4 regions of the Nonomuraea sp. C10 genome follow, and region 2 is predicted to be linked to each of the others. Evidence: riboswitches for the same ligand, from Rfam matches in the RefSeq annotation. Region 2 holds a riboswitch; each other region holds the start of a gene.
What was found. A riboswitch is a leader RNA that binds a small molecule or an ion and turns the genes downstream of it on or off. The one in region 2 is predicted to bind cyclic di-AMP.
Positions count from the first base shown of each region.

Region 1: another riboswitch for cyclic di-AMP. It lies ahead of FR742_RS36440 (CHAP domain-containing protein); the one in region 2 lies ahead of FR742_RS35195 (NlpC/P60 family protein).
Region 3: another riboswitch for cyclic di-AMP. It lies ahead of FR742_RS02640 (CHAP domain-containing protein); the one in region 2 lies ahead of FR742_RS35195 (NlpC/P60 family protein).
Region 4: another riboswitch for cyclic di-AMP. It lies ahead of FR742_RS14685 (glycoside hydrolase family 25 protein); the one in region 2 lies ahead of FR742_RS35195 (NlpC/P60 family protein).

Region 1 covers NZ_VPFF01000003.1:1,040,374-1,047,585, forward strand. The annotation lists gene FR742_RS36435 (APC family permease) at 1-1,795, opposite strand, end outside; gene FR742_RS36440 (CHAP domain-containing protein) at 1,956-2,630, opposite strand; cyclic di-AMP (ydaO/yuaA leader) riboswitch at 2,644-2,792, opposite strand; gene FR742_RS36445 (ArsB/NhaD family transporter) at 3,005-4,291, opposite strand; gene FR742_RS36450 (CBS domain-containing protein) at 4,288-4,725, opposite strand; gene FR742_RS36455 (polysaccharide lyase 8 family protein) at 4,916-6,997, opposite strand.
Region 2 covers NZ_VPFF01000003.1:793,094-800,305, forward strand. The annotation lists gene FR742_RS35180 (RDD family protein) at 1-31, opposite strand, end outside; gene FR742_RS35185 (RDD family protein) at 143-1,480, opposite strand; gene FR742_RS35190 (amino-acid N-acetyltransferase) at 1,578-2,135, opposite strand; cyclic di-AMP (ydaO/yuaA leader) riboswitch at 2,422-2,576, shown strand; gene FR742_RS35195 (NlpC/P60 family protein) at 2,583-3,626, shown strand; gene FR742_RS35200 (LuxR C-terminal-related transcriptional regulator) at 3,630-3,842, opposite strand; gene FR742_RS35205 (cytochrome P450) at 4,032-5,231, shown strand; gene lysX (bifunctional lysylphosphatidylglycerol synthetase/lysine--tRNA ligase LysX) at 5,256-6,713, opposite strand; gene FR742_RS35215 (hypothetical protein) at 6,887-7,212, shown strand, end outside.
Region 3 covers NZ_VPFF01000001.1:555,579-562,790, reverse strand. The annotation lists gene FR742_RS02660 (alpha-1,4-glucan--maltose-1-phosphate maltosyltransferase) at 1-1,223, shown strand, start outside; gene treS (maltose alpha-D-glucosyltransferase) at 1,296-2,996, shown strand; gene FR742_RS02650 (maltokinase N-terminal cap-like domain-containing protein) at 3,000-4,340, shown strand; partial or broken gene FR742_RS02645 (DUF4328 domain-containing protein) at 4,337-4,606, opposite strand; gene FR742_RS02640 (CHAP domain-containing protein) at 4,641-5,315, opposite strand; cyclic di-AMP (ydaO/yuaA leader) riboswitch at 5,329-5,477, opposite strand; gene FR742_RS02635 (MFS transporter) at 5,686-7,209, opposite strand.
Region 4 covers NZ_VPFF01000001.1:3,218,090-3,225,301, reverse strand. The annotation lists gene FR742_RS14705 (nitroreductase family protein) at 1-603, opposite strand, end outside; gene FR742_RS14700 (LLM class flavin-dependent oxidoreductase) at 616-1,329, opposite strand; gene FR742_RS14695 (hypothetical protein) at 1,454-2,050, shown strand; gene FR742_RS14690 (bifunctional polysaccharide deacetylase/glycosyltransferase family 2 protein) at 2,224-4,317, shown strand; cyclic di-AMP (ydaO/yuaA leader) riboswitch at 4,541-4,674, shown strand; gene FR742_RS14685 (glycoside hydrolase family 25 protein) at 4,686-5,456, shown strand; gene FR742_RS14680 (hypothetical protein) at 5,500-5,877, opposite strand; gene FR742_RS14675 (MerR family transcriptional regulator) at 5,949-6,326, shown strand; gene FR742_RS14670 (cupin domain-containing protein) at 6,323-6,703, opposite strand; gene FR742_RS14665 (class I SAM-dependent methyltransferase) at 6,819-7,212, shown strand, end outside.

The sequences.
Region 1 (7,212 bases), 250 kb from region 2:
CCAGCAGGAGGCCGCGCTGGTTGTGCAGGAACCGGTAGCGGAAGTGCCGGGGTTCCAGGATGGGGATGAGGACGACGGTCCAGCTCCCCGACTCGTCCACCTGGCGGATGTAGTCCAGCAGCGGGTGGATCACCGTGCGGGCGGGGTTGACGATGACCTCCAGCGGGACTCCGGGATCCCACCGGTCCCAGGCTTCGTGCAGCGCGCGCCGTGACTCCTCGGTGAAGCAGACCGACACGAGCACGATCTCCCCGCCGAGGGCCATGGCGGCGCTCACGCTCCGCTGGGTCGCGGCGTCGATCCCGCCGACGGGAATGATGATCTTCTTGCCGGGATGGTCGGCGGCGGGCGGCCGCGCGGGCCTGGCCGGCACGGCGCCGATCTCCAGCTCGGCCGCCACCTCTCCGTAGTAGCGCTCGATCCGGGCGAACAGGAGGATGAGCAGGGGGATGACGATGGCGACCGCCCAGGCGCCCTCGGTGAACTTCGACACCAGCAGCACGAGGGCCGCCACGCAGGTGAGCAAAGCCCCGGTCCCGTTGAGCAGCATGTCGCGGCGCCAGCGGGGCGGGCGCAGCCGGTGCCAGTGCTTGACCATGCCGCCCTGGCTCATGGTGAAACCGATGAAGACGCCGATGGCGAACATGGGGATGAGCCGCTGGGGGTCGCCGTCCACCGCGATCAGCAGGATGGCGGCCAGCAGGCCCGCCACCGCGACGCCGTACCGGTAGACGGGCCGTTCGGTGCGCAGCGCGAACAGCGAGGGCAGCCGCCTGTCCTTGGCCAGCAGACTCAGCAGCACCGGCAGGCCGCCGAAGCTGGTGTTGGCGGCCAGGCCCAGGCCGAGGGCGACCACGATGTTGGTGCCGTAGAACGCCCAGCCGGTCCCGTACGAGCCGGCCACGAGCTGGGCCAGGATGGTCACGCCCTCGCGGGGCACCACGTGGTCCCTGCGGATGAGCACGGCCAGGCCGATGAGCATGGTGGCGAGCAGCGCGCCGAGCATCAGTTCGGTGTGCTGGGCGCGCTTGACGCGGGGCTTGCGGAACATGGGCACGCCGTTGGCGATGGCCTCGATCCCGGTCAGCGAGGAGCATCCGGAGGAGAAGGCCCGCAGGATGAGCATCACGGTCAGCGCCTCGGTGGCGACGATCTGCTCCGTCGTCCCCACGGTGGCGGCGGGCCCGGACCGCGCCAGGCCGACCGCCACGACGCCGAGGACGGACACCACGAACAGGCTCATGGGCAGCATGAGGAACCGCGCGCTGTCGGACACCCCGAACAGGTTGATGACCGTCAGCAGCAGCACCCCGGCCAGGCAGGTCTCCACCAGGTACGGTCGCAGGACGGGGAACGCCGAGGCCAGGTTGGCGGCCGCGGCGGCGAGGCTGACCGCGATGGTCAGCACGTAGTCCACCACCAGGGCCGCGGCGGCCAGCAGGCCCGCCCGGCGGCCCAGCTCCGCCTTCGCGACCCCGTACGACCCGCCGCCGTCGGGGTGGGCGGCGATGACCTGCCTGTAGGAGAACACGAGGATCAGCAGCAGGACCGCGATGGCGATCGTGATCGGCAGGGTCAGCGCCACGGCGGCGGCCCCGGCCCCGGCCAGGACGAGCGCCGCGGCCTCCGGCCCGTAGGCGACCGAGCTGAGGGCGTCCAGCGACAGCGCCGACAGTCCTTGCAGGCTGGTCAGGTGCCGCTTGTCGCCCTCACCGTGGCGGAGTTGCAGCCGCCGCCCGCTGAGCGGCGACCGCCTGGTCTTGGCCGGGTCCTGCTGGTAGGGGACCGTCGTCATGTCGCACGCGCTTCCACCCCCTGGATCTCCCCCGGGGTCGTCGCCGGGCAGGCCAACGGCCGGTCAAAACGCGGTCCTGACCGGGGCCGCGGACGACGGCGATCCGGTCAGGGAAGACCTGACCGGATCGCCGGAGGAATGACGGGTGCGGAGAACGTGCTCAGGCGGCCTTGTACTCGGGGTAGCCGTAGCCGGCCACGTGGGACACGGGCCGGATGCGCTCCTCGACCTTGCCGTTGCCGGTGTTGCCCTCGATCGTGGTGATCGTGCCGTCGCCGTTGTCCTTCTTCACCAGGCCGACGTGGTCGACGGCGCTGATGTTCTTGCTGCCGCCCCAGTCGAAGAAGACGACGCTGCCGGGCTTGGCCTGGCTGCCCCAGCGGTTGTTGTCCTTGAACCACTGGGCGTGGGTGACGGTGTAGGCGTCCCAGCCGATCGTGGAGCGGGCGCCGGCCTGCTCGCCGACCCAGGACACGAACATCGCGCACCAGGGGGCGTTGGCGTACAGCGCGGGCGTGCCGCCGCCGTCACGGGCCAGGGTCTCGGCCGCGCGCGGGGAGGACATGTACCACTGGTGGAACTTGGTGCCGCCGCCGGCGGCGTCCTCGGTGACGCCGATCTGCGACTCGGCGACCTGCAGGACGGTGCTCGCGCTGACGGCGGTGGACTGGTTCGCGCTGCTCTGCTGGTGGGCGACCGGGTGCGGCTGGGAGGGGGAGGCGGCGGCCGCGGTGGCGGCGGCGGAGGTGCCGGCGAAGGCGGCGCCGAGTGCCAGGGTGGCGCCCAGGGCCAGGCGGGAGGTGGACGGGATGCGATCGAAGATGTGCTTGACCATGCTCGGGGATTGCTCCTTGCTTCCATGCCGCCTACCGGGTTAGCTGTCGGGTTCGGGCGTGGAAGTGCCCTACGGCGCGCCCTTGGTGAAGAGCGACCGATTCACCCCAGAGAAAGGTGGGTCCCCGGTTCCGCCAGAGGGCGGATTCGGCGGCCGCGCCGTGTTCCCGCAATGTGCGCGGGTGGGCGCGGTCTCGGCAATTCATCGGCAACGCGCGGGGGCTTACCTAAAAGCGCTGCTCAAGCGCGTGCCATCGATGGGTTCGAAGGTAATCGTCGCGCAAGGGAAAGGGCAAGCGCGGAACGGGCCCCGACGACGGGATCCCCTATGGCATAGGGGTTTTCGGGGCGAATATTTTACCTTTGCGGGGGTTTCTACAGGTATCGGAACCACAGATACGGCGCCACCAGGGTCACCGTGACGACCGTGACGATCACCCCGTACTTGGTGAAGTGCCAGAAGCTGATCGGCGTGCCGTTGCGGGCCGCGATGCCCAGCACGACCACGTTGGCCGCCGCGCCCACCGCCGTGGCGTTGCCGCCCAGGTCGGCCCCGAACGCCAGCGCCCACCAGAGCACCTGCGCCGACTCGCCGCCCTGCGCCGCCACGAGCTCCGCCACGATCGGGCTCATCGTGGCCACGTACGGGATGTTGTCCACGACCGCCGACACCACGGCGGAACCGCCCAGCAGCCCCATCGTCGCCACGTCCAACCGGCCCGCCGTGGCCTCCACGGCGGCCCTGGAGACCTGGTCGATGACCCCGGTGTGGACGAGCGCGCCGACCATGACGAACAGCCCGGCGAAGAACACCAGCGTCGGCCACTCCACCTCGGCCAGCGACTTCTCCGTGGTCACCTTGGTGAAGGCCACCAGCACGCCGGCGCCCAGCAGCGCCACCACCGACGGCTCGTAGTGCAGCACCGGATGGAGCACGAACGCCGCCAGCACCAGCACCAGCACGACGAGCGACTGCCACAGCAGCCACGGGTCGGCGATCGCCTCCTTCTCGTCCAGCGCCATGACCTCCTGCGCCCGGTCCGGGTCGTACCGGAACGTCCGGCCCCACATGAGCCAGCAGAGCCCCACGAACACCGCGACCAGCACGATCACCATGGGCGCCATGTGGATGAGGAAGTCGTTGAAGCTCAGCCCGCCCCGGCTGGCGATGATGATGTTCGGCGGGTCGCCCACCAGCGTCGACGCGCCGCCGATGTTGGAGGCCAGCGCCTCGGCGATCAGGAAGGGGACCGGCGACACGGCCAGCCGCTCGCACACCAGGAACGTCACCGGCGCGATCAGCAGCACCGTGGTCACGTTGTCGAGCAGCGCCGACGCGCCTGCCGTGATCAGGACCAGCAGGACCATCAGCCGGAAGGGCCGCCCCTGGGCGCGTTTGGCCGCCCAGATCGCCAGATACTCGAAGACGCCGGTCTCTTTCAGCACCCCGACGATGACCATCATGCCGAGCAGCAGGAAGATGACGTTCCAGTCGATCCCGGCATGCTCGGAGAAGAACGCCGACCCGGCGTTGGTCGCGTGGATCAACAGCATGACCCACGCCCCGCCCAGCGCCGCCGCCACCCGGTTCACCTTCTCGGTGGCGATCAGCGCGTAGGCGGACACGAACACTGCGACGCTCGCCCAGGCGAGCGGGCTCATGTGCCTAGCATCCTGTCCAGCAGCGCCTGCAGCGTGACCGCACCCAGCAACCGGCCCTTGTCCACGATGGCCACCAACGGGCTGCGGGTGCGCGCCATCAGCGCGGCCAGCTCCAGCACGGTCGCGTCAGGATCCGTGACGGGCAGCTCCCGCCGCTCCCGGGGCAGCACCTCGCGCACCGTACGACTGCCCAGCGCGCGCAGGAACTCGTCGGCGTGCGCCTCGTCGACCACCCGGGCCAGCGCCGGATCGTCCATGATGTAGCGCGGCACGGCCAGTCGCAGTGCTTCCGTGCCCGGCAAAATGGTGAGCTGGTCGTCGTTCTTGACGATCAGACCGGGCAGATCCTGCTCGGCGAGCAACCGGGCTGCCTGGAGCACAGGCGTCTCAAGGGTCACGACGGGATAGTCGGCAAGCAGGTCTCTGGCGCGCATGGGCACATCCTTGACTCGTTGGATCTAGGACCTGCCGACCAGACTTACCAGCTCATGCTGGCCAAATCCTGCAAGACCATCTCATGAGACGTCTATCACGGCCGGGGTCCGATCTGAAAAACTACTCGGGCCGCACGCGTCGTGGCTCTCCGGGTGTGAGAAATTTCCGCCGGTCAGAGACCGCGAGATCTCACCCGCCTCCGCCCGGCCGGACGGTGACCGACACGGAGTCCGGCAGCGGGCCGAACGTCAGCGTGAGCCGCCGTCCCGTCCGCGCCCCTGTCAGGGCCGCCGGGCGTCCCGTCACCGCCGCCACCGGGCGGTTCCAGGTGACGGTCAGCTCCGTCAGGTCGCGGCGCGGGTCGGACACGGTGACGGTGGCCGAGCCGTCGCCGCGCTCGGTGACGAGCACCGCGCACGGCCCGGACGCCGACAGCGGGCCCGCGGTGCCCGGCTGCCAGAAGTTGACCGCCGTCACCCCCGCCGACGGCACGTGCACGCCCTGCTGGGAGGTCGTGTTGGCGAGCACCCGCGCCCATCCGGGGTCGGCGGCGCGGGCCCTGGTCGCCGCCACGGTGGCGTTCGGCAGCAGCAGGTAGTCGTAGCGGGCGTCGCTGGGGTCCAGCCCGTGACCGAGCCAGAGCGTGACGTACGGGCGCGTCATCCCGCCGCCCGGCCGGTGCTCGCGCAGGCGGCGCAGCACGCCGCCGTCGCGGACGACGTAGCCGCCGTGTCTCGCCAGATGGGCCCAGCCGTTCGCGTCGTCCACGGTGAGGAGCGCGGCGGTGCGGCGGTTGTCGACCACGGTCTCCACCGGCGCGCCGTCCCTGCCGGTGATGCCCGCGCCCAGGCAGACCACCGCGTCGTCGAGGAAGAACCAGGACTTGAACGCCTCCACCGTGGACTCCAGCCCGCGCAGGTGCTGGCCGGCGGTCGCGTAATGGCCGTCGGTGGCTCCGCCGGCCCAGCGGAACGGCGGGCACGCGCCGCCCCACGCCTCGCCCGCGCCGTCGGGCAGCCGCCGGGTCGAGACGGTGGTGCCCGGCAGCCGGTAGGGGTCGACGGTGGCCCAGAACCCGTCGGCGTAGTGGGCCCCGTGGCCCTCGCCCCACCAATAGAGCATCCCCGAGCCGGTGTGCCAGCCGCGCAGGTTCTCGCCGTTGCCGTGCTCGTAGTGGGCGATCCGGTCGGAGGACATGCTGAGCGCCGCGCACCAGCCGGGCGCGCGGTGCACGGCGCGGGCGCTCATCGGGAACAGCCGGTGCCCCGTGGGCTGCTCGCCGGCCCCGTCCACCAGGGTTCGCCAGCGGCGGCGCTCGGCGGGTGTCGCGGTGAGGGCCAGCCGCCTCACGGCGCCGGCCAGGCGGCGGAACCTGAGCTCGCCGCCGGACGGGTCCCTGGCGATGCCCCGGCCGCTCACCAGGTCCATGACGTGACCGGCGTGCGTGAACGGGACGAACGACCGCTCCACGCTGTCGTACACGATCCGTCTGTTCGGGTCGGTGACCTCCCACGGGCTCCCGCGCAGCACCGCGAACAGCGTCGCCAGCCCTTCCAGCAGTACGAGCCCGTAACCGCCCTGGTAGGGGACGGTGTCGTGCTGGAGGAACGAGCCGTCCCGGTAGAAGCCATCGCCTTCCGTCACGTACCGGAAGACCGGCGCGAGCGCCCGCACCGCGAGGTCCGCCCGCTCCGCGTCCGCGCCCAGCACCGCGCGCAGCAGCGTCACCAGGCACAGGTCCACCCGGTTCGCGCCCGTGCTGGTGCCGTCGTAGTCGCGCAGCCGGTCGGGCGGGACGAAGTGGTCGACGGCCTCCAGCAACGCGCCGCCCTGCCGCCCCGACAGGCCGACGAGGACGGCGGCGTCGAGCAGCCGCTTCGGCGCGCCGATCTCCCAGTCCCACCAGTTGCCCACCGGGTCCGCCCCGGCCGCGTACACGTGCTCACAGAAGTGGCCGATGCCGGTCTCGACCCCGGCGCGCAGCCGCGCGTCGCCGCTCACCGCGTACGCCCGCGCCATCGCGAGCAGCCGCCCCGGGGTCGCGCTCAGGGACGGGTACGGCAGATCCGGCCACAAATGGCGGCCGGTGGGCGCCATCTCCGCCAGCCGCCGCCTCGCCGGCCCCACCGGGTACGCGGGATCGACGGTCACCTCCCGCCACCGCCGCCGCACCCCCGCGAACGCCCCAGGCGACGCGCCCACCCCGCCCCGAGCCGGAACCAGCGCCCCGACCCCCGCCCATAACAGCGCCCGCCTGGAACACCCCACCACGCACGGATTATCACACCCCCGCCCCCATCACCCGGACCCCATCCACCGCCACCGCGAAACAACCCACCCTCCAGGTGCGCAGCGCAACCCCGCAGAAAGCACGCTCCTGGCCCAGCACCCCTTCAAGGCAGCGCACGCATCCTCCGGGAGACCACCCCACCCTCCAAGCGGCACCCCTTACGAGCGGCCACTCCATCCAGGGCAAGACGCCGCGT
Region 2 (7,212 bases):
GCACCGGATCGGCCCGCGGCGTCGTGGCCATAACCCTCACCTCGCCCCATCGGTGTCCCGACCGTTCCCATTCTGGTACGGAGCACACACGCGAAAACAGGGACCGGTGGATCACCGATCCCTGTTTTCCGAGCCGTACAGGCTACTTGATCTTCACCACGACGGTGCCGGCGAACTTGTCGGCGAACGTCTGCTGCAGCGGCTTGTCCCACAGCTGCGAGGCGGCGTTGAGCATGACCGCGATCGCGCCGAGGAAGGTACCGATGAGCGGGACGATCCCGAGCACGTAGCCACCCCACGTGCCGCCGGCCCGCTTCAGCGCCATGTTGCCCGGCAGGCCGCCGGGGGGCATGGCGCCGCCCACGGGGACGACCTTGATCCCCATCACCATCTTGCCGACCGTCTGACCGTTCATCTTGGTCATGAAGTAGTCGTAGGCGATGTAGAGGCCGACCAGCAGGATCCACTGGATGAGACCGACCACGAACGAGCTCAGGAAGCCCGTGGTGACGCCCCCCACGGAGTTGTAGCTGGCCACGAAGAAGATGGTCAGCACCAGGGAGATGAGGAAGTAGACGACGCCGAAGATGCAGCCGTCGATGAGACGGGCCACCAGCCGCTGCCACCACTCCGCCAGCGGCGCGGGGGCGCCCGGAGGCTGCACGCCGACCGGCTGGCCGTAGCCCGGCTGCCCGTAGGCGGGCTGACCGTACTGCTGGCCGTACTGGGGCTGCTGACCGTAGCCGGGCTGGCCGTACTGCTGCTGGCCGTACTGCGCCTGCTGACCGTAGCCGGGCTGGCCGTACTGCTGCCCTGACTGCGGCTGCTGACCGTAACCCTGCTGGCCGTAGGCCTGCTGACCGTAGCCGGACTGGGAATCGGGCTGCTGGCCGTAACCGGGCTGGGAGGGGGCCTGCTGACCGTAGCCCTGCTGACCGTAAGCCTGCTGACCCGAGGAGGGCTGCTGGCCGTAGCCCTGCTGACCCGAGGAGGGCTGCTGGCCGTAGCCGGGCTGGCCGTACTGCTGCTGACCGTACTGGGGCTGCTGGCCGTAGTCGGGTTGCGAGGGAGCCTGCTGGCCGTACTGGGGCTGCTGGCCGTAGTCAGGCTGGGAAGGGGCCTGCTGGCCGTACTGGGGCTGGCCGTAGTCGGGTTGCGAGGGAGCCTGCTGACCGTACTGAGGCTGCTGACCGTAACCCTGCTGGCCGTAGTCGGGCTGCTGGCCGTACTGGGGCTGGCCGTAGCCCGGCTGGGACGCGCCCTGCTGGCCGTAGCCCTGCTGACCCGGCTGACCGTACTGCTGCTGCTGCCCGTACGGGGGCTGCTGGCCGTACTGGCCCTGGCCGTAGGGGTCGTCGGCCCTGTAGCCCACGACCGTCGCGTCGGGATCCTCCCCATGGGGGTGTCCCGGGTTGTGCCCGTATCCCGGATGATTCTCGCTGGATTCATCCTGCGGATACGGCGGCTGTCCGGTGCTCACCGTGTCACCTCGCTTCGCGTGCGCATGTGGCACGTGTCAGGGCACATGCCTGTCCTGGACAACGTATCGACATGGGTATCAACAATCACCTTTTCTGTCAGTCAAGATCCGCATCACCCGAGGTCAGGTGGAGCAACATCCGTGTGTTCCCCAGGGTGTTGGGCTTGACGTGTTCCAGGTCCAGGAACTCGGCCACGCCCTCGTCGTACGAGGCCAGGAGTTCGGCGTAGACCTCGGGCGAGACCGGGGTGCCTTTGATCACCCGGAATCCGTGTCTCGCGAAGAAGTCGACCTCGAAAGTGAGGCAGAAAACACGCTGCAGGCCGAGTTCTTTGGCCGTGTCGATGAGGGCCGTGACGATGCGGTGGCCGATGGCCAGCCCGCGCGCCTCCGGGTGGACCGCCACGGTGCGGATCTCCGCCAGGTCCTCCCAGAGGACGTGCAGCGCCCCGCAGCCGACGACCTTGCCGTCGCGCTCGGCGACCCAGAACTCCTGCACGTCCTCGTACAGGGTGACCGTGGCCTTCTCCAGCAGCCGGGGGCCGGGGCCTCCATAGGTGTCGACCAGGAATTTGATGGCCTTGACGTCCGGCGTCCGGGCACGCCGGACCAGGACCTGCGTGTCGGGAAGGGGACGTTCGGCGACCTGCTCCATGACCCTCCAGCCTACAGTTTGTGATTACGGCTCACCCCTAACCCCGGACTTGCGCCCATCTTGTAACGTCTCGTGGCTGTACGAGCACCTGTGGCGTTGGAGGTTTCCTACCGTTCCATGCCTGGTCCAAGCAGGCACAAAGAGGACATGAAGTCTTTGCCGTACCGTGCTTTACGAGACCACCTTGTGACCCCCCGGTTGTGAAATCTCTACAGAGTCTGTAGTTCCGGTTGAGCAGGAACCCTCGGTGCATTAGTGTCCAGCGTCGATGTCCCCGCGCATGTGGCGCGGAGACGCGCCCAATCCCCGCAAGGGGAGCCGGGGACCCGCCGGCGGCGTTCGAGCGGCGCCGCCAGGGGTGAGTCCGAGCACCTCGCTCGGTAGGGCCGGTCCGAGCCCGAACCCGTCAGCTAACCCGGTCGGCGCGCTACGGAAGGAGCTCGATTGGTGAAGCGCACGCGCGACCGCAGGGGGAGTTCCGCGGGCGAGCGCGCCCGCCCTCCGGAACGGGCCGGCTACGGCCGCAGGCTGGGCATCGTGGCCGCCACCCTCGCCGCGCTGCTCGTCGCCGCTCCCGCGGGGACCGTCGCCGCCGACCCCAAGCCCTCGCTCAAGGAGCTCTCCGAGCAGGTCGAGGAGATGCACCTGGAGATCGAGACTCTCACCGAGCAGTACAACGGGCAGCGCGAGAAGCTCAAGACGGCCAAGAAGGCCGTGGAGAACGCCAAGAAGAGGCTCGCCGCCAGCGAGGCCGACCTGGCCACGAAGAAGACCAGGGCGTCACAGCTGGTCGAGGCCGAATACATGTCGGGCGGCCTCAGCCGGGTGCTCGCCTTCACCACCGGCGGCGACCCCGAGAGCTACCTCGACCGCGCGGCCACCACCTACGCCCTGCGACAGCAGCAGAGCGAGGAGGTCCTCAAGCTGACCAAGGCGATGGACGCGGCCGAGCGGGCCAGGACCGGCGCCCAGACCCGCATCGACGAGGTCAACAAGATCGTCAAGGACCTCGGCGCCAAGCGCGACCGGATCTCCAAGCTCGTCACCAAGGTCGAGAGCCGGTTGTTCCAGCGCGCGCTCGGCGAGGCCGGCCGCCCCGGCACCAGGGCCGTCAAGGTGAGCCTGCCCATCCCCGGCGACGGCAAGGCGGCCCAGGCCGCCCGCTGGGCCCTCACCCAGCAGCTCAAGCCGTACGTCTGGGGCGCGGAAGGCCCCAACGGCTACGACTGCTCGGGGCTGGTCATGGCCGCCTACCAGCGCGTCGGCATCTCGCTGCCGCACTACACCGGCGACCAGTGGACCGCGGGCAGGCACATCGCGCGCGAGGAGCTGCGCCCCGGCGACCTGGTCTTCTTCTACAGCGACCTGCACCACGTGGGCATCTACCTCGGCGGCGGCATGATGGTGCACGCGCCGCGCACGGGCGACGTCGTGCGCATCGCCTCACTCGACCGGCGCCCCTACGCCGGAGCGGTGCGCATCGCCGACTGACGGCTAGATCAGCTGGCGGCGCGCGGCCCAGGCCACGGCTTCGATGGCCGTGGCCACCCCGATCCGGTCGCAGATGCCCCTCAGTCTTCGGCGCACCGTGCGGCCGCTGCAATCAAGGCGCCTCCCCACTCGGTCTACTGTGACGCCCTTGGCCAGCTCCGCCAGCAACGCCAGATCTGCATGGCTCAGTTCAACATTTTCACTGAGCACATCCATCGGGAGCCCTCCCCCCCAACAGCACTACTCGGTGACGTCCTGGCACGAGCGAAAGGCTGCTCGCCCCGACTACGTAAACGCATCCGGCAAAGGCCGTCAAGCGTAAGATCTGCCCTACTTGACCATAGCCATTGACATGATCCGTCCTACGTGAAGTACTCGGCGTATGTCGGCACATTTCCAAGCGCAATGATCGATCACAAGGACTCTGACAGCGCGCCGCCGTCCACGCTGAGCCCCAGCGACATGCTGGGTTTCGATCCGTACGATTATGCGTTCCTGCGCGAGCCGTATTCCCGATACCGGAAGCTGCGCGAGAGCGGGCCGCTCTTCCGGACGCGCGGCGGGCTGCTCGTCGCCACCTCCCACGAGCTCTGCTCGGCCCTGTTGCGCGACCCTCGTTTCGGTCACGGCCCCACCCCCGCGCCCGCCGGGCCGGACGAACCGGTCCGTTCGTTCCTCATGATGGACCCGCCGGACCACACCCGGATGCGCGGACTCGTCAGCAAGGCCTTCACGCCCGGCATGGTGCGGCGGCTGCGTCCGCGCATCGAGACGATCACCGCGGACCTGATCGCCGCGCTGCCCGACGAGGCCGACCTGGTCCGCGACTTCGCCTACCCGCTGCCCGTCATGGTGATCAGCGAGATGCTGGGCGTGCCGGCGGAGGACCACGAGCGCTTCCGCGGCTGGAGCGAGACCCTGGCGCGCAGCCTCGACCCGATCGTCACCGACGAGGTGACCGAGCGCTCACAACGCCACAGGCGTGAGTTCCACGACTACTTCCAGGGTCTCATCGCGCTGCGGCGGGAGCGGCCGGCCGACGACCTGCTCAGCGCGCTCGTCCAGGTCGAGGAGCTGACCGAGCGCGAGCTGCTGGCCACGTGCGTGCTGCTGCTGGTGGCCGGTCACGAGACGACCGTCAACCTCATCGCCAACGGCGTGCTCAACCTGGTCAGGCACGGCGTGCTGGGGCGGGCGGCCGAGCGGCCCAGGGAGGTCGTGGAGGAGGTGCTCAGGTATGACCCGCCGGTCCAGCTCACGGCCCGCGTCGCGCTGGAGGACGCCGAGCTGGGTGGCGTCCGGGTGCCGGCGGGCACGTCGACGCTGGCGCTGGTCGGCGCGGCCAACCGCGACCCGGCGGCCTTCCCCGACCCGGACCGGTTCGACGTGGGGCGGGCGCCTGGCAGGCATCTGGCGTTCGGTCTGGGGGTGCACTTCTGCCTGGGTGCGCCGCTGGCCCGGCTGGAAGGGGAGGTGGCGCTGGCCGCGCTGGCCGGGGTCGCGCCGGGGCTGGAGCTGGCCGACGCGGATCCGCCGTACAAGGAGAACCTGGTGCTGCGCGGCCTGGCCCGGCTGCCCGTCAGGCTCAACCGCCCGCGCTTGTAGCGCGGGCGGGCTGGCTCGGCGCGGTCAGCGGGTGGGCTTGACCAGGGGGAAGAGGATGGTCTCGCGGATGTTGCGGCCCGTGAATGCCATGATCATCCGGTCGATGCCGGCGCCCATGCCGCCCGTCGGGGGCATGCCGTACTCCAGGGCCTGCAGGAAGTCCTCGTCGAGCTGCATGGCCTCCAGGTCGCCGCCGGCGGCGAGCAGGGACTGCTCCTCCAGGCGGCGGCGCTGGTCGATCGGGTCGATGAGCTCGGAGTAGGCGGTGCCGAGCTCGGTGCCGAACCCGATGAGGTCCCACTTCTCGGTCAGCAGCGGGTTGTCGCGGTGGACGCGGGCCAGCGGGGAGGTCTCCAGCGGATAGTCCATGACGAACGTGGGCTGGACGAGGGTGTGTTCGACCAGCTCCTCGAACAGCTCCTGGACCAGCTTGCCCTGGCCCCACTTCGGGTCCCAGTGCACGTCGTGCTTGTCGGCCAGGCCGCGGACGCGCTCCAGCGGGGTCTCGGTGGTGACCTCCTCGCCCACCGCGGCGGACACCAGGTCGTAGAGCTTGGCCCGCGGCCACTCGGGCAGCCCGAGGTCGACCTCGACGCCGTCGTGGACGACCACGGTGGTGTCGAGCGCGGCGACCACGGCCTTCTGGTACATGCGCTGGGTGAGGTCGGCCATGTCGTGGTAGTCGAGGTAGGTGCCGTAGGCCTCGACCATGGTGAACTCGGGGTTGTGGGTGGAGTCGGCGCCTTCGTTGCGGAAGTTGCGGTTGACCTCGAAGACCTTCTCGACGCCGCCCACCACGAGCCGCTTGAGGTAGAGCTCGATCGCGATGCGGAGGTAGAGCTCCATGTCGTAGGCGTTGATGTGGGTGGCGAAGGGCCGGGCCGCCGCGCCGCCGTGGATCGGCTGCAGCATCGGCGTCTCGACCTCGAGGTAGCCCTCCTCGTGCCAGAAGTCGCGCACCGCGCGCACGGTCGCGCTGCGGACGCGGGCCATCTTGCGCGCCTCGTCGTTGACGATGAGGTCGACGTAGCGCTGGCGGACCCGGGCCTCGGGGTCGGTCAGGCCGAGGTGCTTCTCGGGCAGCGGGCGCAGGCACTTGGACGTGATCTGCCAGCGGTCGGCGAGGATGGACAGCTCGCCGCGCCGCGAGGTGATCACCTCGCCCTCGACGCCGACGTGGTCGCCCAGGTCGACGTCGTGCTTCCAGGACGCGAGCGACTCCTCCCCCACCTTGTCGAGCGAGATCATGACCTGGAGGTCGCCGCTGCCGTCGCGCAGGGTGGCGAAGCAGAGCTTGCCGCCGACGCGGTTGAGCATGACGCGCCCGGCCACGCCGACCCGGTCGCCGGTGGCGGTGTCGGGCTCCAGGCCCTGGTATTTCGCCCTGACCTCCGCGTTGGTGGTCGTGCGGGGGAAACTCACCGGGTAAGGGTCGACGCCTTCGGCGCGAAGGCGGTCGAGCTTCTCCCTCCGGATGCGCATCTGCTCGGGAAGTTCGTCGCTCACATCACCAAAGGGTAGGGGATACGGCCACGTGCAAGGTCTCGTCGGTCCCCTGCAGGGGGCCTGCAAGCACGCTCGGTTACCCATGTGTCACGGGCTCGAAGGGGGGATCCGGCAGCGGGCCGGTCCAGGGGAGGGCTCGGGGAGAGACCATGTTCAGGAAGATCGCCACCGGCCTGCTCGCCGTCGCCGCCACCGGAGCCGTCGCCCTGTCGATGCCCGCCGCCGCGAGCGCCACCACCGCCGACGGGCACTCCTGGGGCCCGGTCTACGCCAAGCACCACCTCGCCAAGGCCCAGGGCTGGATCGGCGTGGAGTGGGACGAGCACCAGACGTCCAACACGGTCCACCTCCGCGGCCGGCTCCACGACCTCGACCAGCGCACCCACGGGCAGGGCGGCAAGTGCGCCTACGTGAGGTTCCAGGCGGCCGGCTTCGACCACGAGTGGGACGCGGTCCACGCCAGGAAGTTCTGCGG
Region 3 (7,212 bases), on a different contig from region 2:
CCGAGCCCGACGACCCCGGTTCGCCGTGGGCGATCGGCTCGGAGGACGGCGGGCACGACGCCGTCCACCCCGACCTGGGCACCATCGACGACTTCGACGACTTCGTCGGCCGCACCCGCGAGCTGGGGATGGAGGTGGCGCTCGACTTCGCGCTGCAGTGCTCCCCCGACCATCCGTGGGTCAAGGAGCACCCGGAGTGGTTCACCGTCCGGGCCGACGGCACGATCGCGTACGCCGAGAACCCGCCCAAGAAGTATCAGGACATCTACCCGCTCAACTTCGACAAGGACCCCGAGGGCCTGTACGCGGAGATCAAGCGGGTGCTGCGCCACTGGATGGACCACGGCGTGCGGATCTTCCGGGTGGACAACCCGCACACCAAGCCGGTGGCGTTCTGGGAGCGCCTCATGGCCGACATCCAGGCCACCGACCCGGACGTGCTGTTCCTGTCGGAGGCGTTCACCCGGCCCGCGATGATGCAGGCGCTGGCCAAGATCGGCTTCCACCAGTCGTACACGTACTACACCTGGAAGAACTCCAAGTGGGACGTCGAGGACTACCTGGCGGAGCTGTCCCACGCCACGTCCCACTTCCTGCGGCCCAACCTGTTCGTCAACACGCCGGACATCCTGCACGAGTACCTGCAGCACGGCGGGGTCCCGGCGTTCAAGATCAGGGCCGTGCTGGCGGCGACGGCCTCGCCAACGTGGGGGGTGTACTCGGGCTACGAACTCGCGGAGAACGTGCCGGTACGTCCCGGCAGCGAGGAGTATCTCGACAGCGAGAAGTACCAGTACCGCCCGCGTGACTGGGTGACCGCGGAGCGGGAGGGCCGCAGCCTGGCGTCCTTCATCACCCACCTGAATCTCTTCAGAAGGGCCCACCCGGCCCTGCAGGAATTGCGTAACCTACGGTTCCACCGGGTCGACCAGCCGGACATCATCTGCTTCTCCAAACGGCTGCCCGGCGCCTACGACGCGGCCACACGACGGCACGGACTGGGCGACGTCGTCATAGCGGTGATCAACCTCGATCCGCACCATACGCACGAGGCCACGGTAGACCTCGACCTGCCCGCCCTCGGGCTCGACTGGAACGCCGAGTTCGTGGTGGACGACGAGTTTTCTGGCGAGTCGTACCGTTGGAGACAGAACAACTACGTGCGTCTCGACCCTCACATCCAGCCGGCCCACCTTCTCACCGTACGAGCGTCGCCACGGTAGAGCTGAATTCAGCGGGGAGTCTTCAACAGTGTGTGCAAGCGCCTCCCTCATGAGCACCCGAGAGGAGAGCTCATGAGCTCCACACCCATTCCCAACACCTTCGACGACGAGAAACCACGCGACCCCTACTGGTACCGGCGTGCCGTCTTCTACGAGGTGCTGATCAGAGGCTTCGCCGACTCCAACGGCGACGGCACGGGCGACATCCGCGGCCTCATCGGCAAACTCGACTACCTGCAGTGGCTCGGCGTCGACTGCCTCTGGCTGCTCCCGCTGTACGAGTCACCGCTGCGCGACGGCGGCTACGACATCGCCGACTTCATGAAGATCCTCCCGGAGTTCGGTGATCTCGGCGACTTCGTACGGCTGGTCGAAGAGGCGCACAAGCGCGGCATGCGGGTCATCGCCGACCTGGTGATGAACCACACCAGCGACGCCCACCCGTGGTTCCAGGCGTCCCGCCACGACCCGGAGGGGCCGTTCGGCGACTTCTACGTCTGGTCCGACACCGACACGCGCTACCCCGACGCCCGCATCATCTTCATCGACACCGAGACGTCCAACTGGACGTATGACCAGGTGCGCGGGCAGTACTACTGGCACCGGTTCTTCCATCACCAGCCGGACCTCAACTACGAGAACCCCGCGGTGCAGGACGCGATGCTGGAGGTGCTGCGCTTCTGGCTCGACCTGGGCATCGACGGGTTCCGGCTGGACGCGGTGCCGTACCTCTTCGAGGAGGAGGGCACCAACTGCGAGAACCTCCCGAAGACGCACGAATACCTCAAGCGCGTGCGGGCCGAGGTCGACAGGCTCTACCCGGACCGGGTGCTGCTGGCCGAGGCCAACCAGTGGCCTTCGGACGTGGTGGAGTATTTCGGCGACCCGGTGGGCGGCGGGGACGAATGCCACATGGCTTTCCATTTCCCGCTGATGCCCCGCATTTTCATGGCGGTCCGCCGGGAGTCCCGTTACCCCATTTCCGAAATTTTGGCACAAACGCCGAAAATTCCGGAAAACTGCCAGTGGGGAATCTTCCTCCGCAACCACGACGAGCTGACCCTCGAAATGGTCACGGACGAAGAACGCGACTACATGTATACCGAATATGCCAAAGACCCCCGTATGCGGGCGAACGTCGGCATACGCCGCCGGCTGGCGCCCCTGCTGGAGAACGACCGCAACCAGATCGAGCTGTTCACCGCCCTGCTGCTCTCGCTGCCCGGCTCGCCGGTGCTCTACTACGGCGACGAGATCGGCATGGGCGACAACATCTGGCTCGGCGACCGCGACGGCGTCCGCACCCCCATGCAGTGGGACCCGGACCGCAACGCGGGCTTCTCCGACTGCGACCCCGGCCGCCTCTACCTGCCGGTGATCATGGACCCGATCTACGGCTACCAGGGGCTCAACGTCGAGGCCCAGCAGAAGAACGCCGGCTCGCTGCTCCACTGGACCCGCCGGATGATCGAGATCCGCAAGCGCCACCCGGTGTTCGGGCTCGGCGAGTTCATCGAGCTCAACTCCTCCAACCCGAGCGTGCTGGCGTTCGTCCGCGAGCTGGGCGACGACCGCATGCTCTGCGTGAACAACCTGTCCCGCTTCCCGCAGCCGGTGGAGCTGGACCTGCGCAGGTTCGTCGGCGTCTCGCCCGTGGAGACCATGGGTGGCGTGCCATTTCCACCGATTGGCGAACTTCCGTATCTTTTGACGCTCCCTGGGCATGGGTTCTACTGGTTCACTTTGCCGCCGGCCCACACCCAGGAGGAGTAGGACGTGCTGGAGGAGCTCCTTGCCGCATGGATCGCACGCCAACGCTGGTTCGGCGGCAAGGGGCGCCCGATCGACTCGCTGTCGATCGACTCCGACGTCGTCATCGAGGCGGGCGACCCGAGCCTGCGCCACCTGATCGTGTCGGTGTGGCAGGAGGGGTCCCGCGAGCGCTACCAGCTCCCGCTCGGCCTGCGCAGGGAGCTCCCCGACACCCTCACCCACGCCTTCATCGGGCCGTACGCGGCGGACGACGGGGAATGCGTGGTGTACGACGCCGTCCACGACCACGAGCTGACCCGCTGGATCCTGGAGTCGATGGCGGCCGGCTCGGGCCGGGCGGGCGTGCGGTTCCACCACCTGCCCGGCGTCGAGATCGACACCAACCAGCGCAGCCTGGTGCTCGGGGCCGAGCAGTCCAACACCTCGCTGGTGTTCGGCGAGGAGTACATCTGCAAGCTCTTCCGCCGGCTCGTCCCCGGCGTCAACCCGGAGCTGGAAGTCGTCACCGCGCTCGCGATCAGGCAGGCGCCGCACATCGCGCAGCCGTACGGGTGGATCGAGACCGACCTCGACGAGACCCCGACCACGCTGGCGATCATGCAGGAGTTCCTGTCGAACTCCACCGACGGCTGGGACCTGGCGCTCACCAGCGTGCGCGACCTCTACAACTCGCTGCCCGGCCTCCCCGCCGCTGAGGCGGGCGGCGACTTCGCCGCAGAGGCGGGCCGGCTCGGCGCGGCCACCGCCCGCGTCCACCACGAGCTGCGCGAGGCGTTCGGCACGGAGGTGATGGAGCCGCACGAGATCAAGCGGATGGCCGAGGACTTCAGGCGCCAGCTCGGCCGCGCCGTGGGCGAGGTCCCCGAACTGCGCGAGCACGTGCCCGCCCTGGAGCTCGCCTACCACCGGGCCGAGGAGCTGACCACCGAGGTGCGCGTCCAGCGGGTGCACGGCGACTACCACCTGGGCCAGGTCATGCGCACCACCACCGACTGGGTGGTGCTCGACTTCGAGGGCGAGCCCGGCCAGCCGCTGGCCGAGCGCCGCGCGCTCTCCTCGCCGCTGCGCGACGTGGCCGGCATGCTGCGCTCGTTCGACTACGCGGCCAGGCACCTGCTGGCGGACCACTCCGAGGCGGCCCGCCTGGAGCCGATGGCCGAGGAGTGGGCCAAGCGCAACAGGGCCGCGTTCCTTGAGGGCTACGCCGAGGGCGGCGGCGTCATCACCCCCGCCGACACGGCGCTGCTGCGGGCGTTCGAACTGTCGAAGGCGGTCTACGAGGTCGTGTACGAGGCCCGCAACCGCCCCACCTGGGTGTCGATCCCCTTGGCCGCCTTCCGCTAGACGGCCGGGCTCTCGAAGGGCGACACCGGAGCGGCGGGGCGCCGCGCCTCCTGCGCGTTGCTGATCCGCAGGACCACCAGGGCCGCCGGCACCGCCGCCACCAGCATCAGCGCGCAGCTCAGCACGTCGAACCTGGCCGCCGACGCCATGGACTCCAGCTCTTCGGCGTTGAAGAACAGCCGCCCGGCCACGAGCGCCACCCAGTTGCCGATCAGCCAGAGCGCCCACCAGAGCGTGACCAGCCCCGAGCGCGGCCAAGGATCGTTCTCGTCCCGATGGCTGGCGCGGTTGTCAGGCCGTTCAGGCGGCCTTGTACTCGGGGTAGCCGTAGCCGGCCACGTGGGACACGGGCCGGATGCGCTCCTCGACCTTGCCGTTGCCGGTGTTGCCCTCGATCGTGGTGATCGTGCCGTCGCCGTTGTCCTTCTTCACCAGGCCGACGTGGTCGACGGCGCTGATGTTCTTGCTGCCGCCCCAGTCGAAGAAGACGACGCTGCCGGGCTTGGCCTGGCTGCCCCAGCGGTTGTTGTCCTTGAACCACTGGGCGTGGGTGACGGTGTAGGCGTCCCAGCCGATCGTGGAGCGGGCGCCGGCCTGCTCGCCGACCCAGGACACGAACATCGCGCACCAGGGGGCGTTGGCGTACAGCGCGGGCGTGCCGCCGCCGTCACGGGCCAGGGTCTCGGCCGCGCGCGGGGAGGACATGTACCACTGGTGGAACTTGGTGCCGCCGCCGGCGGCGTCCTCGGTGACGCCGATCTGCGACTCGGCGACCTGCAGGACGGTGCTCGCGCTGACGGCGGTGGACTGGTTCGCGCTGCTCTGCTGGTGGGCGACCGGGTGGGGCTGGGAGGGGGAGGCGGCGGCCGCGGTGGCGGCGGCGGAGGTGCCGGCGAAGGCGGCGCCGAGTGCCAGGGTGGCGCCCAGGGCCAGGCGGGAGGTGGACGGGATGCGATCGAAGATGTGCTTGACCATGCTCGGGGATTGCTCCTTGCTTCCATGCCGCCTACCGGGTTAGCTGTCGGGTTCGGGCGTGGAAGTGCCCTACGGCGCGCCCTTGGTGAAGAGCGACCGATTCACCCCAGAGAAAGGTGGGTCCCCGGTTCCGCCAGAGGGCGGATTCGGCGGCCGCGCCGTGTTCCCGCAATGTGCGCGGGTGGGCGCGGTCTCGGCAATTCATCGGCAACGCGCGGGGGCTTACCTAAAAGCGCTGCTCAAGCGCGTGCCATCGATGGGTTCGAAGGTAATCGTCGCGCAAGGGAAAGGGCAAGCGCGGGACGGACCCCGGCGACGGGATCCCCCATGACATGGGGGATCCCGCACGAATTCTTTACCTTCGATCCGGTTACGAACCGTCGGGCGAGGAGCCGAGCCGGGGGACGTGGCGCAGGGCGGTGGCCGCCAGGATCGCCGCGGCGAGCAGGACGACGGAGGCGGCCGCCGCCGTGACCGTGAGGCTCGTGGTGAAGGCGGCCCTGGCCGCCTCCGCGAGCGTGGCGGCGACGGAGGCGGGCTGACCGGACGCGACGGCCATGGCGCCGCCCAGGGTGTCGCGGGCCGCTGCCGCCGCCTCCGCGGGGACTTCCTCCGGTACGCGCAGGCGGGCCTGGTAGACGGCGGCGGCGATGCTCCCGAAGACGGCCAGCCCGGCCGCGCCGCCGAACTCCTGGGCGGTCTCCGACAGCGCCGCCGCCGAGCCGGAGCGCTCCGGCGGCGCCGCGCCGACCACGATGTCGATGCCCAGCACGAGCAGCGGCGAGCCGCCCAGGAAGAACAGCGTCTGCCCGGTCACCAGCGCGGCGAGCCCCGACGTGCCTGCCATCGTGAGGAGCAGGACCCCTGCCGCGCCGAGCACCAGTCCCCCGGCCGCGAGGACCGCGGGCCGGACCCGCCGCGCCAGCGCCGGGGTCGCCACGAACCCGAAGATGATCGCCACCGCGTTGGGCAGCGTCCACAGCCCGGCCTCCAGCGGCGACAGGCCGAGCACGAGTTGCAGGTACTGCGCCGTCAGCAGGCCGATCCCCGGCCCCACCAGGATGACCAGCATCAGCGTGCCCAGCGCCCCGGAGAAGCGCCGCTCGGCGAACAGCCGCAGGTCGAGCAGGGGTTCGGCCAGCCCGCGCTGCCTTCGTACGAAGACCACCGCCAGCGCCGTCCCGGCTACCAGGGAGAGCGGCGCTACGGCGCCCGCCCCGCCGGCGGCCAGCTCCTTCACCCCGTAGGTGACCGCGAGCGCGGCCGCGACCGACAGCACCACGCTGGGCGCGTCGATCCGGCCCACGGCGGGCGAGCGGTACTCGGGCAGCAGCAGCGGCCCCGCCACCAGCAGCACGGCCATCACCGGCACCCCGAGCAGGAACGCCGCCCCCCACCAGAAGGTCTCCAGCAGTGACCCGCCGAGCAGCGGCCCGATCACCATGCCGCCGGTGAAGCCGACCATCCACAGGCTGATCGCGGTCGTCCGCTGGGCGGGGTCGTGGAACATGGTGCGGATCAGCGACAGTGTCGAGGGCATGAGCGTCGCGCCCGCCACGCCCAGCGCGGCGCGGGCGGCGATGAGCACTTCGGCGCTCGGCGCGTACGCGGCCGCGGCGGAGGCGAGCGCGAAGGCCGCGGCCCCGATCAGCAGCAGCCGCCTGCGCCCGATCCGGTCGCCCAGCGTGCCCATGGGGATGAGGAACCCGGCGATCAGGAACCCGTAGATGTCGTTGATCCACAGCAGCTGCGCCCCGGTGGGCCGGAGGTCCTCACTCAGCGCGGGCACGGCCAGGTGCAGCACGGTCACGTCTATCGAGAGCAGCAGGGTCGGCAGGATGAGGACGGCCAGGCCGATCCACTCCCGCTTGCCCGCACGCTGTTGTATGTCCATGCA
Region 4 (7,212 bases), on a different contig from region 2:
GGGCTTGAAGGTGTCGCCGGTGTAGTAGGCGGTCGGGATGAGGGCGCCCTGCCGGACCTCCGCCGGCAGGCCGAGCAGCTCGGCGATCTCGCTCTCGTACGCCAGGTGCAGGGTGGTCCAGGCGGTGCCGAGGCCGCGCGCCCGCGCCGCGAGCATGTAGCTCCACGCGGCGGGGAGCAGCGACCCCCACAGCCCCGCCTGGTTTCCCTCGGGGAACCCGCCGCCGGGCACCTCGATGCACGGGATGACCAGCACCGGCACCTCCCCCATGTGCTCGCCCAGGTAGGCGGAGCTGTCGGAGATGCGCCGCTGCGTCGCCGCCCGGTCCGGGTCGTCCTGGAACAGCTTCCCTGCGGACGACCCCGACGCGTGGTAGGCGCGTACGGAACGCCCGTAGTAGTCGCCGATCCGGGCGCGCAGGCCGGGATCGGTCACCACGATCCAGTGCCAGCCCTGGCGGTTGCCGCCGCTCGGCGCCTGCAGGGCGATCTCCAGGCATTCGCGTACGAGCTCCGCCGGCACGGGCCGGCGCAGGTCGAGACGCTTGCGGACGCTGCGGGTGGTGGTGAGCAGCTCGTCGGGGCTCAGCGGCAGGATCGTCATGATCTCATCCTGTCAAAAACGACGTCCGCAGGTCATGCGAGCGCCTCCTGCCCGGCCGTGTAACGGGAGGCGGGCCGGTCGAGGCCGTAGTGCCCGCGCAGCGTGCGTCCCTCGTACTCGTGCCGGAACAGCCCTCTGGACCGCGGCTCCGGCACCACGTGGTCGACGAAGGAGGAGCCCGCGTACCGTGAGGCGCTCGCGCCTGGCCAGGTCGACGACGAGCCGCCGCCGGCTCCGCGCGCCCTCGGTGCCGGCCGGCACGTCGGGCAGCGGGCCGTCCAGGTCGTCCTCGGTCAGGTCGATGCCGGTCATGGGGGAGAGCTGGGTGAGCCCGTACGCGGGGATGACGAGGTCCTCCAGCTCCTTCTCCAGGCGCAGCGCCTCACGCTCGGTGGACCCGGTGATCGGCGAGATTTCCGGCAGCACGAGGAGCTCGTCCGGCCGCCTGCCGTGACGGGCCAGCCCGCCCTTCACGTCGGCGTAGAACGCGCGCGCCTCCTCCAGCGTCTGCTGCGCGGTGAAGACGGCCTCGGCGTGGCGGGCGGCGAACTCCTTGCCGTCCTCCGACGAGCCGGCCTGCACCAGCAGCGGGTGACCCTGGGGCGGGCGCGCCGCGTTGAGCGGGCCGCGGACCGCGAAGTGCTCGCCCGTGTGGTCGACCTGGTGGATCTTGCCGGGGTCGGCGTACAGGCCGCGCACGCGGTCGTCCACGACGGCGTCGGTCAACTATTTCTTCTGGTTATACATAGATTGATTTTTACGAACTTGTGTTCGAGTATCAACTTGACGTCAGCATGATCGTCTATACATGATCAGCTGTCCTCACCCCCCGGTTTCCCAGAAGCAGGCCATGTCGCCCCTCACCCCCGCCCGAGAGCAACCCTCGCCGCCCAGCGGCGCGGTCTTCGTCGACCACAGCGGCCGGCGGAGGAGGTGGTTCACGATGGGCGCGGTCCTGGTCAGCACGCTCACTCTGGCGGCGACGGTGACGCTCGTGGGCGCGGTGCTCGCGGACACGCCGCTGCCGGCCGGCGGCTGGCCGAGCCGGCACGCGAGCCCGCCGCCCGGCGGCACGCACTCCGACGACGCCGCTCCCGGCAGCGAGCAGGCCGAGCCTGAGCCGTCCCTTTCCCGGTCCAGGTCCCGGCGGGCGCCGACCCGGTCAGCGCCCACGCGCGCCTCCGGCCGGCGCACCACCGCCGCGCCCTCCCGTACGCGAGCCAAGAGCCCGTCCGCCCGCCCCACCTCACCATCCGCGCGGCCGTCCCGTACGTCCGAGCCCCCGGACACGGGCGCGGCCGTGGAACCCGAGACGGCCCGCGACACCACACCCCCAGGCGAGACCACCCCCACCCAGCAACCGGAACCCGCCGCGACCCCCTCCCCGGACTCCAGCGACGAGCCCTCCCAGACCCAGAACCCCACCACCCCCGGAACCCCCTCATGACCCCCCGCCGCAGACGCCCCGTCCCACAACCGGACAGCGCGCCCGCGCCCGGATGGGGGCAGGCACATGACACGGGTCTCGGCAGGACGATCGGGCAGGCGGCGGATCGGGTGCCCGGTCCGGCGTACGGGCGTGAGGTCCGTCGGGGTGGGCGGCGGCGGGGCAGGAGGCGGGTGGCCGGGCGGGGTGTGGAGCCTTCGGGGCACTGGCTGATGTTGCTGGCCGGGGTGGCGCTGGCGGGGTGCGCGCTGACGCTCGACGGGTTCGTCAAGAACGTGGTCGGCGAGACCGGGCCCCAGCGAGGCGGCGGGGACCCGGCGTCGTGGCTGGAGCCGGTGCGCCGCAGCGGCCCGGTGCTCGACCTGACCGGGGACAAGCCGGCCGGCGCCCGCCCGAAGGCCCGCACGGTGGCGCTGACGTTCGACGACGGGCCCGACCCCGACTGGACGCCGCTCGTGCTGGACGCGCTGAAGAAGCACGGGGCGAAGGCGACGTTCTTCACGGTCGGCTCGAAGATCGCCGCCCATCCGGAGCTGGCCCGCCGGATCGTCGCCGAGGGACACGAGATCGGCAACCACACCTACACCCATCCCGACCTGTCCGCCGTCCCCGCCTGGCGGGCCGAGCTGGAGCTGAACCTCACCCAGAAGGCGCTGGCCGGGGCGACGGGGCTGCACACGATGCTGGCCCGCCCTCCGTACTCCTCGACCCCTGACGCCATCACCGGCGAGCAGTGGGACACCCTGGCGATGCTCGGCCGCGAGGGCTACCTGATCGCGCTGGCCGACCTCGACACCGAGGACTGGAGCAGGCCGGGCGCGGCCGGCATCGCCAGGGCCGCGTTCCCGCGGGGCGGGCGCGGGGCGGTGGTGATGATGCACGACTCCGGCGGCGACCGCGCCCAGACAGTCGAGGCCGTCGGCCGCCTGCTCGACCGGCTGGACCGGGCCGGCTACCGCGCCGAGACGCTGACCTCCGCGCTCGGCATGCCGTCGGCGCACCGGCCGGCCGCGCAGCCGGAGCGGATCGCCGGCGCCGCGCTCGGCCTGGCGCAGCGCGCGGCGAACGCGTTCACGGACGCGCTGTGGTGGGTGCTTTTCGCCACCGGCGTGCTGACGCTGGCCCGGCTGCTGCTCCTGGTGGTGCTGGCCCGGGTGCACGCCCGGCGCTCCCGGGGTCCGGGACCGGCCCTGACCTGGGAACGGCCGCCGGGGGTGAGCGTGATCGTGCCCGCGTACAACGAGGAGGCGGGGATCGCCGCGACCGTGCGCTCGCTCGTCGCGACCGCGTACCCCGGGCCGGTGGAGGTGCTGGTGGTGGACGACGGTTCCACCGACCGCACCGCCGAGGCCGCCGCCGGGCCGCGGCTGCCGGGAGTACGGGTGATCAGGCAGGACAACGCCGGCAAGGCCGCCGCGCTGAACACCGGCATCCGGCACGCGCGCCACGAGTTCCTCGTCATGGTCGACGGTGACACGGTGTTCGAGCCGGACACGATCGGGCATCTCGTGCGCCGGCTCGCCGACCCCCGCGTGGGCGCGGTGAGCGGCAACACCAAGGTCGGCAACCGGCGCGGGCTCATCGGCCGCTGGCAGCACGTCGAGTACGTGATCGGCTTCAACCTGGACCGGCGCGCGTTCGAGCTGCTCGACTGCATGCCGACGGTGCCGGGGGCGATCGGCGCGTTCCGGCGCGGCGCGCTGGTCGGGCTCGGCGGGGTGAGCACCGACACGCTGGCCGAGGACACCGACCTGACGATGGCGCTGTGCCGGGCAGGCTGGCGGGTGGTGTACGAGGAGCGGGCGCTGGCGTGGACGGAGGCGCCCGCGACCCTGGGGCAGCTGTGGCGGCAGCGCTACCGCTGGTGCTACGGCACGATGCAGGCGATGTGGAAGCACCGCCGCGCGCTGGCCGAGCCGGGTCCGTTCGGCCGCCGCTGCCTGGGTTACCTGGCGCTGTTCCACGTGCTGCTGCCGCTGCTGGCGCCGGTGGTGGACCTGATGGCCGTCTACCACACGGCGGTCGGCGACCCGCTGCCGGCGGTGGCGGTGTGGGCCGGGTTCGTGGTGGTGCAGGCGGCGGCGGGCTGGTACGCGCTGCGGCTGGACCGGGAGCGGGTGTCGGCGCTGTGGGTGCTGCCGCTGCAGCAGCTGGTGTACCGGCAGCTGATGTATCTGGTGGTGTTCCAGTCGGTGGCGACGGCGCTGCTCGGGGTGCGGCTGCGCTGGCACACGGTGCGCAGGCAGGGCACTTTCGCGGCGCCGTGACGGCACCGCCGGGAGATTTTACCCAGAGGCCGGATTCCCTTACGTACAAGGGGTTTCGGGGGTGTTACCCCGGGTCCGAACCTCCAAACCGGATATGTCATACTTGCAATATTTTTGTCTGCATATATACCTTTTGCGTATTCGCGGTGATACCTCAACTCTGTTGCCGCATCGATTGACCGGACCGTGCGCTGTCCTGACGGTGTCCCCCTCACGCCAGGGCAGCGCACGGCCGCCGAATCCGCGTCTCGCGGAGCCGGGGACCCACTTCCTGGGGTGAATCGGACGCCAGCGTCCGTAGGGGACTTCCAACTCCGAACCCGTCAGCTAACCCGGTAGGCGGCATGGAAGCAAGGAGTCATTTCCTCATGCCCAAGCCTCGGCTTGCCGCTGCGCTGAAGTACCGTCCCAGCAACCGTCTCAAGTACGCCTTCGCCGGCGCGCTGCTGGCGGGGACCACCGCCGTCGCCAGCGTGACCGGCACCGCCATCGCCGCCACCGGCGGCGCCGCCGCCCCCGTCGAGCCGAACCCGGCCATCGCCCAGCAGCAGGCGGCCCAGCTCACGTACGGGCAGGACGTGTCGAACTACCAGCCCGACCACGACTGGGAGGCCAGCCCGGCCGAGTTCGGCATCATCAAGGCCACCGAGGGCACCGGCTTCACCGACAAGACCTTCGCCCGGCACTGGCAGGAGCTGGACAAGAAGGGCATCGTGCGCGGCGCTTACCACTACGCGCACCCGCGCAACAACCCGATCGCCGAGGCCGAGCACTTCCTCTCGGTGGTGAACTCCCAGCCCGCCAAGCCCGGCGACCTGCTGGTGCTGGACCTGGAGACGACCAACGGCAGGTCCGTCTCCGAGGTGAACGCCTGGGCCAAGGCCTGGCTGTCGCACGTCAAGGCCAAGACCGGCGTCACGCCGCTGTTCTACAGCGGCTGGCACTTCGCCGACACCTACGGCGCGGGACTGTCGGAGTACCCGCTCTGGGTGGCCCACTACAGCAAGCCCAAGGGCGAGATCACCCCGCCGGCGGACTGGAAGTCGTGGACCATCCACCAGTACTCCGACAAGCCCATCGACCACAACGTCTCGGCCCTGACCCCCGACCAGCTCCGCAGCCTGGGCCGTCCGGCCTGACCCGCTCTGTGACGCCTCCCTCGAGGGAGGCGTCACAGTCGTCTCAGCCCTGGTGGATCCTGAGCCCACGCTCCTCCATGCGCCGCAGCAGCTCGGCCGGGCCCACCGCCGTCTCCGGCAGCAGGTAGAACTCCTCCAGGATCGGCCCCGCGTCATCGGGTGCGGCGGCGTCCCAGATCACCTCGTCACCCGGCGCCGTGACCTCGAAGGCGAAGAACGCGCAGCACGCCTTCTCCCGCGCGGCGAGATCCCGTACCCACTCCTCGACCCCGTCACCGGCGCGGAACCGGAACCGGATGCCCCCGGCGGTCCGCTCGCGTCCGGTGAGCGCCTCGCCGAACAGCCGCCGGTACTCGGCCAGCCGTTCCTCGGGGGTGTCGCGGGCGGTGGTCATGTCGCAGACGATCGGTGGGGTGTCCATGATGTGCTCTCCTTCCGTCACTTCCGGAGCGTAGAGTCTGGACCTAGGTCCAGAGTCAAGAGGAGAGCGGTGTGAAGATCGGCGAGGTGGCCCGCGAGGCCGGGGTCAGCGTGGACACGGTCCGCTTCTACGAGCGCCGCGGCGTGCTGCCGGCGGCGGGGCGCAGACCGTCGGGCTACCGGGTGTTCGACGCGTCGGCGGTGTCCAGGATCCGCGCCGCCAAGGCCCTGCAGGAGCTGGGTTTCACGCTGGACGAGGTGGCCGGCGCCCTGCGCTCCCACGACGCGGGCGGCGCGACCTGCGCGAGCGAGCGGTGGCGGCTGGAAGCGGTGGTGGAGCGCATCGACGCGAGGATCGCCGAGCTGGCCCGGGCCCGCGACCTCGCCGCCCGGAGCCTCGCCGACTGCCGCTCCGGCGACTGCCGCTTCCCGACCGGCCTGTCCTTCTAGCGCGAGCCCTCGCCGGACTCGGCCAGGTCGGCCTCCTCCTTGGTCTTGTGCACGGTGCCGTCGGCGTGCTCGGGCGGCCCGTACGCCGTGTGGAGCACCAGCGGCGCGGCGCCGGTGTTGACGAAATTGTGCGGGGTGCCCGCCGGGACGGCGACCAGGTCGCCCGCCTTCACCGGACGGACCTCACCGCCGACACGGGCCTCTCCGATCCCGGAGACGAAGGTGAGGATCTGGTCGGTGTCCTCGTGCACCTCCTCGCCGATCTCACCGCCCGGCGGGATGGTCATGGTGACGACCTGGACCTTCTCCCCGGTCCACAGAACCCGGCGGAAGTCGGTGCTCTCTTCGGCGACGGTGGCGATCGCGAAATGGTGCACGGTCGGCTCCTGTGTCTCGCGGTTCAAGCTGGCGTATGACTCTTGCCAGGACAAAAGCTGACATAAACGTAATGTCCGGCAGGCGGACACCGGGCGCGGTGCTAGTTTCGCCGTCATGAAGGTGCCGGAGAGGCTGCTGTGGGCCGTCGAGACCCTGGAAACGCGGCCGGGCGAGCGGGTCCTGGAGATCGGCTGCGGCCGCGGCGTCGCCGTCGGACTGCTCTGCGAGCGCTCCGCCTCCGTCACCGCGATCGACCGGTCGGCGACGGCGGTCGAGGCCGCACGCGAGCGCAACGCCCGCCACGTCGAGGCGGGCGCCGCGGTGATCGAGCAGGCCGAGCTCGACGGCGGCGGGCTGCCCGGCGGCCCGTACGACAAGGTGTTCGCCGTCAACGTGAACGTCTTCTGGACCCGCTCCCCCACCGCCGAGCTGGCGGCGGTCAAGCGGGCGCTCGCGCCCGGCGGCTCGCTCCACCTGTTCTACGAGCCGCCGGGCGCCGCCAAGGCGC